2 regions of the Leclercia sp. CFBP8987 genome follow, and region 1 is predicted to be linked to the other one. Evidence: predicted binding sites of a transcription regulator. Region 1 holds the regulator's gene; the other holds the start of a gene.

The links. Region 1 encodes PhoB, which activates phosphate uptake and scavenging genes when phosphate is short. Its sites were predicted from a motif close to CTGTCATAAAACTGNCNNAT; they were not measured.
Region 2: a site for PhoB is predicted at 1,824-1,843, ahead of SOM40_RS05455 (PhoX family protein). Genes of this name have one in related genera too.

Annotation. Positions count from the first base shown of each region.
Region 1 covers NZ_CM188255.1:999,941-1,009,521, reverse strand. The annotation lists gene SOM40_RS04730 (DUF2339 domain-containing protein) at 1-655, opposite strand, end outside; gene malZ (maltodextrin glucosidase) at 747-2,564, opposite strand; gene proY (proline-specific permease ProY) at 2,696-4,069, opposite strand; gene brnQ (branched-chain amino acid transporter carrier protein BrnQ) at 4,150-5,469, opposite strand; gene phoR (phosphate regulon sensor histidine kinase PhoR) at 5,879-7,174, opposite strand; gene phoB (phosphate response regulator transcription factor PhoB) at 7,196-7,885, opposite strand; gene sbcD (exonuclease subunit SbcD) at 8,080-9,285, shown strand; gene sbcC (exonuclease subunit SbcC) at 9,282-9,581, shown strand, end outside.
Region 2 covers NZ_CM188255.1:1,162,156-1,171,736, reverse strand. The annotation lists gene SOM40_RS05455 (PhoX family protein) at 1-1,766, opposite strand, end outside; gene SOM40_RS05450 (TonB-dependent receptor) at 1,886-4,072, opposite strand; gene SOM40_RS05445 (YncE family protein) at 4,138-5,220, opposite strand; gene SOM40_RS05440 (hypothetical protein) at 5,505-6,329, opposite strand; tRNA gene SOM40_RS05435 (tRNA-Arg) at 6,537-6,613, opposite strand; gene SOM40_RS05430 (DNA-binding response regulator) at 6,973-7,680, shown strand; gene fimZ (fimbria biosynthesis transcriptional regulator FimZ) at 8,351-8,983, shown strand; gene sfmF (fimbria assembly protein) at 9,032-9,553, opposite strand; gene fimH (type 1 fimbria D-mannose specific adhesin FimH) at 9,563-9,581, opposite strand, start outside.

The DNA of each region.
Region 1 (9,581 bases):
AAATGACCACCAGCAGTGCAAAGGCCAGCGTCATCGGCAACATCTGCCAAAGCCGGAAGGCGCCAAAGACGGTCAGATAGAGGATGCCTGTCGCCCCACCCTGGAGGATCAGGGAATAGACGCGCTGTTTGTGCCGCAGCCGCCACCCGAAGACCAGCAGGACCATAGCAAACAGCGCCGTCGCGGCCAGGCGCAGCTCAAGCGGAAACAGGGAGTGCTCGACGGTATAGCGCAGGAGAAATGAAAGGCCGAGAAAGAGCAGCAGGATCCCAAGCTTCGCCAGCGGATTGCCCTGCATGAACCAGCGCACCAGCGACGTCAGTATGCCGCCAAAGGCAGAAGGCTGTTTTGCCGCGGGCGCAGGAGCCGGAGCAGGTGCTGCCGCGGCAGCGGGAATATTCGGGCGCCAGGGGTCGACAGGCGCGGGCGCGTCGTCAACCACCGGCTCGGCCACGACCACCGGCGCAGCAGCCTGTTCAGGATCCGGCGCTTTTTCTGTCACGCCGCGCTGCTCAAGGGCCTCAATGCGCTGGCGCAGCCGGGCGATCTCCTGTTTCGCCGCCGTGCTTCGATTAAATCCGATAACCGCAAGCACGGGCGCAACCACCAGCGCAAAAATCAGGAACAGACAGCCAAGGATGTAAAGCTCGTCCATGTTTCCACCTTCACCGTTAACAATCCGTTAAGATTGACACAAATCGTTGCATTTACGCCATCTTAAAAGGTGGGAACCGTTCCGCCCGACATTAACTGCCGAACCAGACCGCAGCGGAGATCGCAGGAAGCGTGAGCACGCCATCCTGGAACGTCGCTTTACCCTCTTTGCTCTTCCACGTTTTACCCGCCAGCAGCGGTGAATCTTCCAGCACCACTTCGCAGGCATCGCCCCGATTAATGGCCACCAGCACCCGCTGCTGGTTGTAGACGCGCATAAAGACCACCACGTTGTCGTGAGCGTAAACCACCTGACAGCCGCCGTAGCGCAGCGCCTGGCTCTGTTTACGCAGTTTGATCAGCCGCTGATAGAGCGTGAACAGCCCCTGGTCCTGCCTTTCGGCCTCCCACGGGAAGGTCTTGCGGCAGAACGGATCGTTATTGCCGTCCAGCCCGACCTCGTCCCCGTAGTAAATGCACGGCACCCCAGGCCAGGTAAACAGCCAGGTGACAGCCAGCGGCAGGCGCGCCACGTCTTTGCCGAGCAGCGACTTAAAGCGAGCGGTATCATGGCTGTCGAGCTGGTTGAACATGCGTAACTGCTGCTGATGCGACAGGCTGGCGCGGTAGTTATCCATCCATTTCATGCAGGTTTCAGCGTCGATGTGCTGCGGATCGTAGGAGATATCGGTGTTGGCGAGGAAGCCCCACACCGGGAAGGTGAAACCGCGATAGTTCATCGCCGAATCTTCCGCATCGGCCTGCAGCCACTGGCGGGCATCCCCAAAGTGCTCGCCAAAGACGAAGGCATCGGGCCGGGCCTGCTTCGCGGAACGGGTGATCCCAGCGACGTGCTGCAGGTTATGGCGCGCTCCGCCCCCTTCCCCGAGCATATGCACCACATCCAGCCGCCAGCCGTCCATACTCCACGGGGCCTTCAGCCAGTGGCGGACGATACTCTCTTCGCCGCCGTAGATCTCGTCCACCAGGGAGGGTGACTGATAATCGAGCTTAGGCAAGCTGGCGTAGCCCAGCCAGTCGAGGGCCCGGCCTTCGTCGTCAAAGCTATACCAGTCCCGCTGGGTAGAGTCCGGGTTATGGCAGGCGCCGCCCGTTCCGCGATTATGGCGGTCGAACCAGGCGTGAGAATCGCCGCTGTGGTTAAACACGCCGTCGAGGATCAGGCGCATCCCTTCCCGGTGGGTATTTTCCCGCAGGCGTAACAGGGCCTCGTCGCCGCCAAACTGCTCATCCACGTGGCGGTAATCTTCAGTGTCGTACTTATGCACGCTGGGAGCGACAAACACCGGGTTGAGGTACAGCGCTGTGACGCCGAGTTTTTTCAGATACGGCAGCTTCTCGCTGATGCCATCGAGATCGCCGCCGTAAAAAGTTGAGCCCCCCGCCTGGGCGGTAACCGGCTCATCCCATTGATGGAAAATCGTCTCGTGACCGGCGGCATGGTGAAAGTAGGTTTTATCCCGCTCCGGGTTGCGCTGCTGGCTGCGGGCGAAGCGGTCCGGGAAGATCTGGTAAAAGACCTGCTCGACCACCCACTCCGGCCCGGCATCCGGGTAATCGACGGCGAACTGCTCCAGGCGGGCGGGTGGGAAACGGCTGAACCCCTGCGGGGTAAACCACAACTGGCGGTTATACCAGAGCATTTTAAAGCTGTAGCGGTGCCGCGGCTGCCCTTTCGTTGTGTCGATAGTGGCCCGCCAGGCGGTGACGCCGGGCTGTGGCTGGCTGCGCAGCTTGTGCATCGGCAGCGAGGTCTCTTCATTATCGAATTCAGCGCGCATCGTTACCCGCTCAGGTAGGTTCTCTCCCGTCAGCCACAGCGTGATGACGAGTTTATCGTTGTTTTGCTTAACAAATGGGGCAACCGGCAGGTGCCATGCATTCAACATCTTTTATCCCCTATCCCAGAAATGAGGTCACCTTGCCACAGGGTAGTTGATGTTCACTCCTCACGATGAGGTTTATTGGGGGAGGAGAACGGGGGAGGAGAAAAATGCCCGGCATTTGCCGGGCATTCTGATTACTGCGCTTCTGCTAACTGACGCTCGCGGCGGCGTTTAAACACCCAGCCCACCAGCAGCAGGGCAATCCACGCGAAGCCGACATACAGCGAGATGCGGGTTTCCGGGTGGTAACCAATCAGGCCGATAATAAAGACCAGGAAGATCAGGCCGACCACGGTCGTTGCCACCCCGCCCGGGACTTTAAACTTCAGCGCTTTCACCTCATCCGGCGACAGACGACGGCGGAAGCCAATCTGCGACATCAGAATCATGATCCACACCCAGACGGTGGCAAAGGTCGCAAGCGACGCAATCACCAGGAAGACGTTCTCCGGCATGATGTAGTTCAGATAGACCGACAGCAGCAGCGCCACGGTCATCACCAGCACCGTCACCCACGGCGTGCCGCGGCTGGAGGTTTTGGCGAAGGCCTTCGGCGCACTGCCCTGCTCCGCCATGCCGTGCAGCATACGCCCGACGCCGAAGACGTCGGCGTTGATGGCGGAGAGCGAGGCGGTCAGCACCACAAAGTTCAGGATGCTGGCGGCAAAGGTAATGCCCAGATGCTGGAAGGTGAGCACGAACGGGCTGCCGTTGGTGCCGACCTGGTTCCACGGATAAATGGACATGATCACAAACAGCGTGCCCACGTAGAAAATCAGAATACGCATCGGCACCGAGTTGATGGCGCGCGGAATAGACTTCTCAGGGTCTTTCGCTTCACCGGCGGTAATACCGATGATTTCGATCCCACCGTAGGCGAACATCACCATCTGCAGCGACATCACCATGCCGATCCAGCCGTTGCTGAAGAAGCCGCCGTTGCTCCACAGATTGTGGATCCCGGTCGGTTGTCCGCCGTTGCCAATCCCCCAGATGATGATGCCGATACCGGCGGCAATCATGATGATAATGGTGGCAACTTTGAAGAAGGAGAACCAGAACTCCAGCTCGCCGAACACCTTCACGCTCATCAGATTGATGGCGCAGATGATCAGCACCACGCTGAGTACCCAGACCCAGTGCGGCACCGTCGGGAACCAGACGCCCATATAGATGCCGAAGGCCGTCACGTCAGCGATGGCCACAATCAGGATTTCGAAGCAGTAGGTCCAGCCGGTGATATACCCGGCCAGCGGGCCTAAGTTTTCCTGAGCATAGCGGGAGAAGGAGCTGGCCGACGGGTTATGAACGGACATCTCCCCCAGGGCACGCATGATGATGTAGGCGGCAACACCGCCGATAAGATATGCCAGCAGAACGCTGGGACCGGCCATTTTGATGGCATCTGCCGAGCCATAAAAAAGACCGGTGCCGATTGCAGAACCCAGCGCCATAAAGCGGATGTGGCGGGCGCTCAATCCACGCTTGAGTTTGTTAGTGCTTTCCATTTTTTGACTTGCCAATTGAGACTAAAAAAAACAAAAAACCACGGGGCATTACGCCCCGTGGTTTAACTTTCAGCCGTTGCTTAGTGCGCGTTCGAAGTAACCTGACGCCCTGCAGCACGATCCCAGATAATAGCCAGTACCAGTGCCACAACGGTAGGCATCAGCCACGCCAGACCCTGTTCAGACAGCGGCAGACGCTGTGTCCAGGCGGGCAGCATGGCGCTGATTGCCGATGCCTTAATGCCGTCAAGCATACCAAAAAGCAGACTGATAAACATGGCCGGGGCGATAATTCGTGTGGAATTATTCCACCAGCCACGGGTGAAGCTCAGCACAACCAGCACGATGCACGGCGGGTAAATGGTGGTCAGCACCGGAATAGAGACCTGAATCAGGTGGCTCAGACCCAGGTTCGACACCGCCATCGAGAAGCCGCCGAGGATAAACACCAGCGTACGATAGGAGAGCGGAACGTACTGAGCAAAGAACTCTGCACAGGCACAGGTCAGGCCAACCGCAGTCACCAGACAGGCCAGGAAGATCAGGATAGCCAGCATCATGCTGCCCGCGCCGCCGAAGGTGTGCTGCACATAGGCATGTAAAATAGCTGCACCGTTCGCGCCCTGGTCAACCAGCACGCTGCTGTCGGAACCCAGACGGAACAGCGCCAGATAGAGCAGTGCCAGGCCCGCACCCGCCATCAGGCCAGCCCAGACGGTGTAACGGGTCAGCAGACGCGCTTCGGTCACGCCACGGGAACGCGCGGCGTTAACGATCACGATCCCGAACGCCATCGCGCCCAGCGTATCCATGGTCAGGTAGCCGTTCACAAAGCCGTTAGAGAAGGCCGCGTTTTGATAGGCTTCGGTAGCCGAGCTCAGCGGGCCAGCCGGCCAGACAATCGCCGCGACCGCAAGCACTACCAGCGCCAGAATCTTCAGCGGGGCGAGGAAGTTGCCCACGGTATCCAGCAGTTTACCCGGGTAGAGCGACACCAGGATCACGATAGCAAAGTAGACCAGGCTGTAGATAAACAGCGGCAGCGGGCCATCACCGGTCAGCGGGGCAATCCCCACTTCGAAGGAGACGGTCGCGGTGCGAGGGGTCGCAAACAGTGGACCGATCGCCAGATAGCAGACGACGGCCAGCATCACCCCGGCCACTTTACCAATCGGCGCGCTGAGGCTATCGACACCGCCGCCAACTTTCGCCAGCGCCACGACGGTCAGAACCGGCAGGCCCACAGCGGTGATCAGAAAGCCAAGCGCCGCGGTCCAGACGTGTTCACCCGCCTGCAGGCCAACCATAGGCGGGAAGATGATGTTGCCTGCGCCAACGAACAGCGCAAATGTCATAAAGCCCAGTGCGATGATGTCACGCGATTTCAATTGATGGGTCATAAAACCTTACTGCCTGTGGATGTGGTGTTGAAAATGTTGAATTTTTCGCTATCCCTTGCGGAACAAAACAGCGGAAAAAATGTGCAATTTCAGCGGGAAATGCTCTCCTGCTGCCGTGGTCAGGAATATTTTTTCGATTTACCACGCAAATACAGTCTGTCCGACAATATCAGGAGGGCAATTTAAACGCTTATAACGTTTAAAGGCAATATGGGATCGCAAAACCAGAACAATATACCAGCCTGAAAGTCAGACCTGAAACATTACACCAATTATAAGAAAAACCCATGGCTAATCATGCGAACAAAAAAGCAACAGGCGTATAAAATTTATCCGCGCTTCGGTTGACTGCAAAGCAAACAGGCCAGCATATGCTGGCCTATGGCAATATCTGATTACAGGTTGGCTGTCAGGCGCTGTTACTGGCAATCAAACGTTCCGGGATCACGAAGCTGAAACGCGTACTTTTGCCCGGCGTACTGACGATATCGAGACGGCTGTCGTGGTGATTAATGGCGTGCTTGACGATAGCCAGCCCCAGACCACTGCCGCCGGTCTGGCGGGAACGCGCTTTATCCACCCGATAAAAACGCTCGGTAAGACGGGGAATATGCTCCGGGCCGATACCCGGGCCATCATCCTCGACGCTGAACTCCGCCCCCGTGGGCGCATGCTGCCAGCGCACGGTGATATGGGTCCCCGCCGGGGTATGATTCACCGCGTTATAGACCAGGTTGGAGATGGCGCTGCGCAGCTCATCGTTACTGCCGCGCACTTTCAGACTGGTATCCACTTCGAAGGTGATCTGGTGCTGCTGCTGGCTTAAGGTTTGCGCCTCACGCTCTAACATCCGCAGCATCATCGGCACATCGATGGTTTCGTTGAGCGCTAAGGTTGGCGCGGCCTCAATACGGGAGAGGGTCAGGAGCTGTTTCACCAGCCCTTCCATCCGTTGCGTCTGCTCGCGCATGGTCTGCAACGCTTTTTCCCGCGGCGCGCCCTCCAGGGTCTGCTCCTGCATCATCTCCAGATAGCCCTGCAACACCGTCAGCGGCGTGCGTAATTCATGGCTGACGTTGGCGAAGAAGTTGCGCCGCGCCCCTTCCAGCTGGTGCATCTGGGTCACATCGCGCGCCACCATCAGCCACTGTTTGTCGCTGTAGGGCATCACGCGGATCTCCAGATGGCGACCGGTGTTCAGCACCAGATTGTGCGGGCGGGTGAAATCGCGTTTTTTCAGGTACTGCGCAAACTCAGGATAACGCAGCAGGTTGAGGATGTTCTGTCCATTATCGTCCGGCCAGCGCAGGCCCAGCAGCTGTTGCGCCAGTCCGTTACACCAGAACATCGCCCCCTCTTCGGTGGTGAGCACCACCGCATCCGGCAGGGATTCCGCACCGCTGCGAAAGCGTTTGATCAGGCTGCCCAGCTCGCGTCGGCGTTTTTTATTACGCATCTGCATCTGGTGCAGGCCATACAGCAGCGGTTCCCAACTGCCGCTTCCCGGCGGAGGGGTCATGCTTCTGTCCACCCACAGCCACCATGACAGGCGGAGCAGATTCCAGAAGTGCCAGACCAGCAGTCCCGTGACTGCCGCCAGCAAAAACCAGGGTAGATAACCGAAAATGGCCCCGAGGATCAGGGCCGGGATACAGCAAAGAATCAGTTCAAAGCAGAGCCTTTTCCATGACAGACGTTCCAGCACGCGTCACACTCCTGTCATTGTTCAGAAACGGGTTGAGAAACGATAACCCGTGCCGCGGACGGTCTGTACCATGCGATCGTGACCGCTGGTTTCCAGGGCCTTACGCAGACGACGAATATGTACATCCACCGTCCGGTCTTCAACGTACACGTTAGTGCCCCAGACATTATTGAGCAACTGCTCGCGGCTGTAGACGCGCTCCGGATGAGTCATGAAGAAGTGCAGCAGTTTGAATTCGGTAGGCCCCATATCGAGGGGATTTTCACCAGTCATGACGCGGTGCGAGGTGGGGTCCAGGCTCAGGCCCTGCATCTCAATCACCTCTTCCACCGCCATCGGTGAAATACGACGCATCACGGCCTTGATACGCGCCACCAGCTCTTTCGGAGAGAAAGGTTTGGTGATGTAGTCATCCGCGCCGGTCTCAAGGCCGCGAACACGATCTTCCTCTTCGCCGCGCGCGGTCAACATCATCACCGGGATATCGCGGGTTAAGGCTTCACGTTTGATATGTTTGATGAATTGCAGACCTGAGCCGCCGGGCAACATCCAGTCGAGCAGGATCAGATCGGGCCAGGGTTCGTTGAGCTGATTCACCGCGCTGTCGTAATCTTCGGCTTCTACCGGTTGAAAGCCATTTTGTTCGAGCACAAAGCAGACCATTTCACGAATGGGTGCTTCATCTTCTACGACCAGAATACGTCTCGCCATACTTAGCCCTGTCTTATTTAGGTTACATGTTTGTAATACGGCGTCATTATGCGTCAGATTTATGACAGATTTATGAAAAACCTGCCCACCAATAAAGGCAAGCCGTTGTTTTCTGGCTGCCCTGATTGTAGCGGTTATCTTCCTTCCCCTGAATGTTTATAATCCCGCTTACTTTTTTTTGCCACGGATCTGTTATGCGCATACTTCACACCTCGGACTGGCATCTGGGACAAAACTTTTACAGTAAAAGCCGCGCCGCCGAACATGAAGCCTTCCTCACCTGGCTGCTTGAGATGGCAGAATCCCACCAGGTGGACGCCATCCTCGTGGCCGGGGACATCTTCGACACCGGATCGCCGCCAAGCTATGCGCGAGAGCTGTATAACCGTTTCGTGGTCAACCTGCAGAAGACCGGCTGTCATCTGGTGATTGTTGCGGGCAATCATGATTCCGTGGCCACGCTGAATGAATCCCGTGAAATTCTGGCCTTTCTTAATACCACCGTGGTCGCCAGCGCCGGTCACGGGCCGCAGATCCTGCGCAAACGCGACGGGACGCCCGGGGCGGTGCTGTGCCCGATCCCGTTCTTGCGCCCTCGCGACGTGATGAAAAGCCAGGCAGGCCTCTCGGGGATCGAGAAACAGCAGCAGCTGTTAGAGGCCATCACCCACTATTATGCCGATCAATATACCGCCGCCTGCCAGCTTCGCGGCGACAGCGTCCTGCCGATTATCGCCACCGGGCATCTCACCACCGTCGGGGCCAGTAAAAGTGACGCGGTACGTGACATCTACATCGGGACGCTGGACGCCTTCCCGGCACAGCATTTCCCGGCGGCGGACTATATTGCGCTGGGCCATATTCACCGCGCCCAGAAGATTGGCGGCTGCGATCACATTCGCTACTGCGGCTCCCCTATCCCCCTCAGCTTTGATGAAACCGGCAAAAGCAAAAGCGTGCATCTGGTGAGTTTTGACCAGGGTAAGCTCAGCGCCGTCGACGCCCTGGAGGTGCCCATCACCCAACCGCTGGCGGTGCTGAAGGGCGATCTGGCGGCCATCGCCGCCCAGCTTGAGCAGTGGCGCGGCGTGGCGCAGACGCCTCCCGTCTGGCTGGATATCGAAATTGCCACCGAAGAGTACCTGCACGACATGCAGCGTAAGATTCAGCACCTGACGGAAGATCTGCCGGTAGAGGTGCTGCTGGTGCGGCGCAGTCGCGAGCTGCGTGAGAAGCTCCTCGCCAACAGCCTGCGTGAAACCCTCAGCGAGCTGCGGGTGGAGGAGGTGTTTGAGCGCCGCCTGGCGCAGGAGACCCTCGATGACGCCCGGCGGGCCCGGTTAAACGAGCTGTTCAGCCATGCCCTGCACGCTCTCGATAACGAGGAGGATAACGCATGAAAATTCTCAGCCTGCGTCTGAAAAACCTCAACTCGCTCAAGGGCGAATGGAAAATCGACTTTACCGCCGAGCCTTTTCTTAGCAACGGCCTGTTTGCCATCACCGGCCCCACCGGCGCCGGGAAAACCACCCTGCTGGATGCCATCTGCCTGGCGCTGTACCACGAGACGCCACGCCTCAACACCGTCTCGCAATCGCAGAACGATCTGATGACCCGCGACACCGCTGAGTGTCTGGCGGAGGTGGAGTTTGAGGTGAAAGGCGTCGCCTACCGCGCCTTCTGGAGCCAGAACCGG
Region 2 (9,581 bases), 160 kb from region 1:
CGCGGGCCCGTCAGGAAGCGGCGATACTCGTTGGTGCCCGGAATGGTCGCCACCATCTGGTTATTGCCCATCCCCTCATACGCTTTCTTGTTAATGGTGCTGGAGGAGACGTCGGTCTGGATCCAGAGCACGCCCTGATGGTCAAACGACAGGCCGTCCGGGCTGCCAAATTCGGCACCCTTCATGCTGCCCTTCGCCTTTTCATCAACGGTGTCCGTGCGCCCGGCCAGCACCAGGATGTCCCATTTGAAGCGTAACGCCGCAGGATCGCCGCCCTCTTCGTGCCAGTGCATAATGTGGCCGAACGCGTTGTTTGCTCGCGGGTTGGCCGCATCCACCGGCGCTTTGCCCTCTTTGCCGCGATCGCTGTTGTTGGTCAGGGTGCAGTAAACGCTGCCGCTGTTATGGGGATCGACCGCAATCCATTCCGGACGATCCATCTTCGTCGCCCCCACGGCGTCGGCCGCCAGACGGGTTTTAACCAGCAGATCGCCCTGGCTTTCGAAGCCTTTGCTCTTATCCAGGCCGTTCTGGCCAAACACCAGTGGCAGCCACTCGCCGGAGCCGTCGTCGTTGAATCGGGCGACGTAGAGCGTGCCCGCGGTCAGCAGCTGCAGGTTGGCGTCGCGATCCGCCGGATTGTATTTATTGTCGGAAACAAATTTGTAGATGTACTCAAACTTCTGGTCGTCGCCCATATAGGTGACCACGCGCTTATCGGCGGCCAGGGTGACGGCGGCGCCTTCATGCTTGAAGCGCCCCAGCGCGGTGTGCTTGCGCGGCGTGGAGTCCGGGTTGTAGGGATCGATCTCGACCACCCAGCCAAAGCGATTCGGCTCGTTGGGGGTTTTGTCAACGTTGAACCTGTCGTCCACTTCGCTCCAGCGGTAGGATTCATCGCTATCGCTGATGCCGTAGCGCTTCTCCAGGGCGTTACGCTCGCCTTTCTTGACGAAAATATCTGACCAGTTCTCTTCGCAGGTGAGGTAGGTTCCCCAGGGGGTGTAACCGTTGGCGCAGTTCTGCATGGTGCCCAGCACCCGCTCGCCCTGAGGATCGGCGGCGGTTTTCATCAACGTCTGCTGACGCGCCGGGCCGGTGAGCTGCATCGGGGTGGTCACCGTGATGCGGCGGGCAAAGCCGGAGGGACGCACCACTTCCCAGTCGCTGCCGCTCTTTTTCACTTCGATAATCGACACGCCCATGGCGTTCTGGCCTTTGCGCGCTTTATCCAGGTTCCAGCTGGCGGTACCGTCGGTAAAGAGCATGCCGTTGTCGATGTACTCGTGGTTCATCGCCAGCAGGCCGTGACCGGGATTCTCCTCCCCTTGCGGCAGGCTAAACCACGCCATGCCGTCATGGTGCATGCCCGCCTGCGCCGCCTGCTCGTCCGCCGTGTTGCTGGCGTCAAATTTGAATTCAGGCATATTCCCCTTGATGCCGGTGGCATCGCCCCAGCGGTAGAAAGGCCGCGCGATATAGCCCTCGGGCACCCTGACCGTATCGTCGGTCGAGACCGGAATGCTGGTAAAGCCGAGCGAGACCGCTTTGCTCAGGGCTGAAGGCTGTGAAACCGCGGCCAGGGCGTTTTCAGGCTTGAGTAAAAAGGGGAAGGAGGCAGCGGCACCGGCAACGGCGCCCATCTGCAGGAAACGTCGGCGGGAGAGGAACATCTCCGCCACGCTGGAAAATACCGGGTTAGCACTGGGATTGCTGACATCGTCGCGATGTTCTTTTTTAAATACGGACTTAAGAGGTTTACCCACGATGGCTTCCTGTCTTTAGGCTAAGAAATGACAAAGTGGGAACACTATAAGAACAATTGATTACATTTTTATAACAGTCGAGAGGTGGGGCATCCCTGCCCCGATAACGAGGGTCGAACTCAGAACTCGTAGCCGACGGAGACCTTAAAGGTGCGCGGCTCACCCTGGAACAGGTAAGTGCCGCCGTCGTCCACGCTTGACCAGTAGTTCTCGTCGGTGACGTTTTCAATCCCGGCGCGAACGGTCATCTGGTTCTGATCGTTGTTCACCGCGAAGCGATAACGCATGCCAAGATCCAGGGTAGTGTAGCTGTCCAGCTTTTTGCTGTTGGCCAGATCCGCATACTGCGAACCAGAGTGGTTCATGCGGGCGATGGCGGTCAGACCATCGACCGGCTTGATGTCATACTCCGCGCCGAGCACGCCGTAGAACGACGGGACGCCAATGGCGTCGTTACCCTGGTTAACCCCGTTGTTGGTTTTGGTCAGCTCCGCCTGCAGCCAGGTGGCGCTGGCGTTCAGACGCAGGCCCAGCATCGGCTCGCCAAAGACGTTCAGCTCCACACCGCGGTTACGCTGCTCGGCATCCAGACCGTAATATTTGGTCTGGCTGTCGAGAATGGCGGACGGCATTTTGATCTCAAACAGCGCCAGCGAGCCGCCCACGCGACCAAAGTCGGCCTTCACGCCCACTTCGTTCTGCTTAGAGTGGACGATACCGGTGCTCTGGCCGTAGTTGATCGCGGTGTTAGGCGCGGTTTTACCCGGCTGCAGCGCCTCGGTGTGGTTGGCATACAGTGAGATCTCGTTCCACGGCTTGTAGACTACGCCATAGGTCGGCATCCAGCGGTCGCCGTCGAAGCTGTCGCCCGCGTTTTCGATGCCGGTCACTTTGTTATAGCCGCGGATCACCACCTTCTGATGACGGGCCCCGACGGTGAAGAGCAGTTTGTCATCCAGCACGCCGAGGGTATCGCTCAGCAGCCAGCCCTGGGTGCGGGTGCGGCCGCTGGTCAGCGGATCGCTGTAGTTACCGCCCGCCCCGTTGGAGTTGGTGCTCGGCGGCGCGTCCACGCCGGTGTTGTGGTAGATGTTGGTCACCGGGTTATCCTTCGCCGCCGACATCTTCCACGCAATTTTCTCGTTTTTGGTCATCGCCGAGTAGCCGACGTTAACCTTGTGGGTTACAAAGCCGGTGGCAAAGTTACCGCGGATGCCCGCCATGCCGCTTACGCTGTCGCTGATGCGGTTGGTATCCAGGCGGGACGCGGTGGCTTTGCCGCTCCTGTCGACCAGCTTCGCCCCGCTGTACAGCCCCTCTTCATGGGCGTGCTGGGCACCGAGACCGGTATAGGCGGTCCAGCTGTCGGTGATGTCGTACTCGCTGCGCCACATGCCGAATTCGTTTTCGATGTTGCTGTAGGCCCATTTCTGCGAGTAGTTGCGATCGTTTTTCGGCGGCTCAGGGACGAAATCCACCCCGGAGATGTTGACCCCGGTCTCGGAGCCGTGGAAGGTTTTCTTCTGATACCCCATATCCACGGAGGTGCGGAAATTCTCCCCGGCATAGTCGAGGCCGGTGGAGAGCAGCGTGGTGCGACGACGGTCGTTAGCGACCGGCGCTTCGCCTTCACGGTGCACCACGTTGACGCGGGCGCCAAACTGGTCGCTGTCGCCGAAGCGACGACCGGCATCAAGAGTGGTACCGATCTGCGAATCTGAGGTGTAATCGACGCCCACTTTCGCCTGCGGGGTTGCGCCCGCGTGTTTTGGCTCAAGGTTGATCATCCCGCCGACGCCGGAGCTGGCCGCGCCGTTCATCAGGGAGTTAGCGCCTTTGAAGATCTCAATTCGCTCCACCATCTGCGCGTCCACCACCTGACGCGGCAGCACGCCGGAGAGGCCGCCGAAGGTCATGTCATCCCCGTCGAACTTCAGGCCGCGAATACGGTAGCTTTCCGCGCTGTTGCCGTAGCCCTGCACGGACTGGACGCCCGCATCGTTCGCCACCACGTCGCCAATGGTCCGCGCCTGCTGATCTTCCACCAGTTTGGAGGTGTAGCTGATGATGTTAAACGGCACGTCCATCGCATTTTGCTGACCGAGCATCCCCATACGTCCGCCGTTCGCCACCTGCCCGTCAAGGAAGGCCGGCACCAGTTGGTCGCCGCCGGATTTAAAGTCGCTGGCAGCGGACTGCACCACGATGGTCTCTTCTTTTTTGCTCTCGGCCGCCACGGCGGAATGAGCGATTGCGCCAATGGCGAGGGCCAGCAGCGTTTTGTTCATTTTTCTGGTGTGGTTCATGATTAACTCGTTCAAAGTACGCGCAAAATGGCCCGTTTCCGGGCCTTAATTGTTATGGGAAAAAATTACTTCAGGGCGATACGCACAACGCTGTCCGGCCCGTTGGTAGAGTGGTCTTTGTTGAACGCCTGTTTAACGGTGACGTACAGGGTCTGACCGTCCGCCGACAGCAGCAGGCTGTTCGGATTCGGCGGCAGATCCCAGCTCTGCTTCACGGCATAGGTCTTAGCATCGAGGCTCAGCAGCTTGCCGCTTTCGCGCTGGGTGATGTACAGCTCGTTACGCGCCGGGTTGAATTTCACCCCCATTGAATCGCCGACATCCAGCTGCTTGATCAGCTCGCCGGTACGGATATCCAGCACCAGGGTGGTTTTGGCCTTCGAGTTGTCGGTCACGAACAGGCGACCCGTCGCGTTGTCTTCCGCGAGGTTCAGCAGCAGCGCAGGTTTGTCCCCGAGCGGCTTCCAGCGTTTTTCGATGCGGTTGCTCTTAGGGTCGAGCACCAGGATTTCACCCCCACCGTTCGCCACGTAAATGCGCTGGGTTTGCTCAGACCACATCAGGCCGGTGACCCACTGGCCCGCATTTTTGATGGTCTTTTTCAGCTTCAGCGTGTTGGCATCTACCACCCAGATCACCGCCGGATCGGCGACGCCGCCGATGTACAGCACGTCGTTATGCAGCAGCACCTGACGCGCGCCGTACGGGTAACCCTCTTTGTTGCGCTCGGTAAACAGCAGGCGTTTTTTGACCTTGCCGTCAGCGGTGCTGATGGCGCTGATCCCACCGTCCAGCGAGTTAGTGGCATAGAGGGTCTGACCGTCTTCAGAGAGTGCGAGGGCGAAGTTTTTCAGATCGGTATGACTGCGACCAATGGTCTTCAGGGTCGTTGGATCGAGCTTGTAGACCACGCCGCCCTGCACGTCCTTAAAGCCTTCTGAGCTGGCAACGTACAGCGCATCGCCTTTCGGGCTCAGCACCATTTCGTACAGGCCATCCGCCAGATCGCGTTTTACCACGTTGGTTTGCGCGGGGGCGGCAGGTTTCGGGGCATCGGCAGCGGGCGCGGTTGTCGCCGTGTGCTGTGCGGCGCAGCCGCTAAGGGAGACGGCGACAAGCAGCGCCAGGGCGGACAATTTCTTGGTCATCAGGGACATCCTTTACCGTGCAAATCAAATTTGAGGAGGACGCCTGCGTCGCATAATGGTTGCGATTATGGTTAGGGTTTCAGGCCGTCAGGCCAGTGCAGCGTCCACCGATAACACTCAGTGTTCCGTGTGAGATCTGCACTCACTGTTGATGCGGGATAGTCCCTACGCGCCCGCAAACACTAAAGAGAATGAGAACTATACTCATTATCCATCTGTAATCAAGTGTAAACAGGGGCAACAAAGTAAAAAAACGATGAGAAAACAACCCAGAGGGGGCGAGACTATCCTTTGGTACTGCGCAACGGCGCCGGGAGTGGCGCCCCCACTATCGGCGTCGGGCTGTCCGACAGGGCCGCCATCCCCAGCGCCGACGCAATCCCGCTTGCGATGGTCTCATCGGAAAACGGCACGTTGCCATTCTCCTGATGAATAATGGCCTTACTCAGCGCGGTTAAGACATCTGGCGAGGCCACATCCAGCCGGGTGGTCGGGGTGACGCCCAAGGCCTGACTGACGTTCTGAATGTACGCGGTCGTATTGTTATTGTCCTGCGGCGGCGCCCAGCGGTTAATAATTTTACTGATGGTATCCAGCCCGCGCCGCTGGTAAGCAAGCAGGTTGACGCCCAGGGCGCGGATGCCGTGTTCCGGGGACGCAAAGGTGGCAAAACGCCCGTCGGTGCCATTCTGCCCCTGCCAGGTGAAGGCCCAACTGGCCTCCAGATTGCCGGGGTTGTTATTGCGGATCCCACGGATACCCCCGACCGACGACCATGCGGGCCCGGTGCGGCTGTTGCGGTACTGAGGTAAGCGGTTCATCAGCGCGAGCTGATTTTCACGCCAGCCCTGCAGGCTGGCGTACTGCCCCAGTTGCTCAAACGAGGCGGGCGTGGCGGTCACCGAGGCATGACGGCGGTCGGCAGGTTGCGGTGAGCTTGCCGCAGGCTGGGCGACGATCGGCTGCGCAGAATGGGTTAACTGCTGAAAAGAGGCGGGTACGCTGGTCTGCGTCATTCCGGCTGACGACGGCTGCGCCGATAGCGTGGCCACCTGCTGCGGGCTGCTAATCTGCTGCTGTTCATAGTAATGCGCAATACCGGACATCATTCCCTCTTCATATTCACCCGACATCCGCGCAGGGGCTGCCAGCGCGTTCGGCGCTATTATACAGAAAAATCTTTGTGAGAATGGGGTCAAGTCTCAGGCCAATACCCGGTGCGAAACCGCAGCCTGGGAGTAGCGGGTTAGTCCGTTGAACACGGCAGCTTTTTTTTACGGATAAAAAGGGATAAGGGGACAACTGACAGACTTAAATGGTACGCCCTAAAGGATTCGAACCTTTGACCTACGGCTTAGAAGGCCGTTGCTCTATCCAACTGAGCTAAGGGCGCATGGAAATGCGTGTAGTGCGAGGTGGTGAAACGCCTGGAATTATACGGTCAATGTCTGGTGAGTCAATGCCTTTTGGCGCGATCGCTTCTCTTATATCCTGTTGCCCGTGGTTCCTGAATGAAGACGTCTATTTTTTCGCCATAGCGCCTCCCGCATAACTACGAAATGCCTTAGCCATAATTAAGCCGCGCCTGCTATTTTCGCCCCCCGTTTGCCCGCACACTACCCGCGATGTTCCGGTGCCCGTATGCCGGAACACAACAGGATAGTGAAGTGGGTGCCGCATGCTTTTCTGCTCTGCCAAAAAATGGCCTGATCCGATTGTTGCGCTTAGCTTCTCAAACAGCAGAGGGATGATATGCGCATCAATGTACGCCGCTACCGACGGCGTCGCACGGGAAGTGATTCTATAGGTTTTGCACAACCCCCCTTCAGTGCGCCCTTTTTTGACCGCCTTGTTTACCTGAGCCAGTCCATCAATCAGCGCCGTAAAACAGATGCCCCCTGGCTGGTGCTGGTCACTGACGATCGTTTTCTCTGCGCCGGATTACAGGCTGGCCCCTTCCCACTGAATCACTGCCGTCAGTTTGACACTCTTACGCCTGCAATAAGCACGATCCAGCAGTGGCCCTCGGCAAGGCTGGTGATTGATATGGAGTGCCGGACGCAGCCCCTGATGGATACGCTCGACAGCCTGCGCAGGCTGAGGCTGTATCCCCCCTACACGCCGGTCCATCTGCTGGTGCGTGCAGATGACGTCGACCGACGGCTTTTTTGCCGGGCTGCCGGTCCGTTTAACCTCATTGAACGCCAGTCCTCTGCCGCCCTGCTTCAGCAGAAGCTCTCCCGCAACCATCGCCCCGTCACCTCTGGCAGGGAGTGGTTTACGCGGGAGGAGTGGGCCATTCTGCGCCTGTTAACCTGTGGGGAGTCGTTACGCAATATTGCGTGCCTGTGCGATCGCCCTTACAGCCGCATCGTCTACCGGGTGGGGCGCATCGTCGATAAGCTCGGCCTGCATCGCCGCCAGGCGTTGCTGCACCTGTTGCATCGCCTGGCCGGTTAACACGTTATCCCCTGGATCGTGACGAGATAACTGACGCATTGTTGTAATTTTTATGCATTAATTTAACAACTTACAAACAATAGCAACTATTCCTAATTGCCCCTTCCAGCAACGTTAAATCCCGAGCGACGGGCGCATTGCAACATTTTTGCTCAGTCGTTAAGGTTTGGTTGAGTCGGTTAATATTATGATAATGATGTAAAACAAATTACTTCAGCACTCCTCGCCCTGGGGCACTGAATGGCATGCAGACGATCCTGCGATCCCGGCATGAGGAACGTTTTACGGATGCCAGCGACCATCACAAAATATTAACAATCAGAGGGTTGTATTATTTTTATTATGAGAAAATCACGATAATCCATGCAAATGAAAATTAGTGGATATTTAGCCTCTTTTTAAAATATTCACTTAAATTATCCAGAAGATCATGTTGAGAAAGCGGATGAAGTCAATCTTCAGACTTTTCGCACAACCGTTAAAAGGTATACTAAGTCATATTCCAGCCGTGAATGAAAAATACAATTTCATTTATCTGGATAATTTCTTTTCAGTCACTGCGCTGCGGGACTCTTTTTAGTATGACGTAAACAAGGATGCTTTCGCTCTTTCCAGGGAATAAGAACTATCCTTCCGGCTCACCCGCGCTTAAACAATCTGAGGCATAACAATGAAACCGGCATCCGTCATCATTATGGACGAACACCCTATTGTCAGAATGTCGATAGAAGTCCTGCTACAGAAAAATAAAAATATTACCATCACGCTTAAATCGGGAGACTGTCATGAAGCCCTCGAGCATATCCGTCATCACCCGGTCGATATGGTGATCCTTGATATTGACCTTCCGGGAATGGATGGATTTACCTTATTGAAAAGAATCAAAAAATTAAATAATAAAATCAAAGTCCTGTTCTTGTCGTCAAAATCAGAATCTTTTTATGCCGGGCGAGCCATGCGTGCCGGGGCCAATGGCTTTGTCAGCAAGCGAAAAGATCTGGGTGATATCTATAATGCCGTACAGATGCTGCTCGCAGGATATTCATTCTTTCCTGCCGATACGCTAAATCTTATAAACCATTCAACTACGCGCAAAGGGAATCCGAGCGACATGCCGTTATCCAACCGGGAAGTCACGGTATTGCGTTATCTGGCAAATGGATTATCGAACAAAGAAATTGCTGCACAATTATTACTGAGCAATAAAACAATTAGCGCCCATAAGTCAAATATCTATATGAAATTAGGCGTGCAGAGTATTGTTGAGCTTATTGATTATGCCAAAGATCATGAACTGCTTTAAATAAAGCCCCTCCCTGTCGCACCATAATGTCTCAGGGAGGCTTCACGCTTAATAGTAATTAATCATAAAAGTCGCATCTGAGTCGGCGCGTCCCGGCTGAGGATTGTTAGCCGTGGCAATATAGTTGGCATAAAACGCCAGCTCCGCATTTCCTGCCGCATCCACCGTCACTTCGCGACTGGCCTGCTGAAGCGGCAGCCGCGTTTTGGTGCTATCAAGAATCTCCACCGCCACCGAGCGTGCCTGGCTGGCATCATTCAGGGCCAGCAGTTGATTATCACTGGCATCCGCGATGCCAGAAAAGGTGACTGACGCGGCCCCAGGTGGACAGCCCGTGAGCTTCAGGGTAAAAGGTATCGCCTGCGTCCGGCTGCCCGTGGCACTGAGCTGTCGGGTCGGCCAGCGACCCAGCTGCACCGTTTTGTTGCTGTCACTGCCTTCTGCCACGCACGTAAAATCCACAATGTTGCCGTAGAGCTGAATATTGATATTCCCCAGAGGCGAATCCGCCTGAGCGTGCGGCAGCCACAGCGCGGCGGCGGCCATTACCCCCGTGATCCCTTTACGCATGTTGTCTCCTTACTGATAATCCACGCGC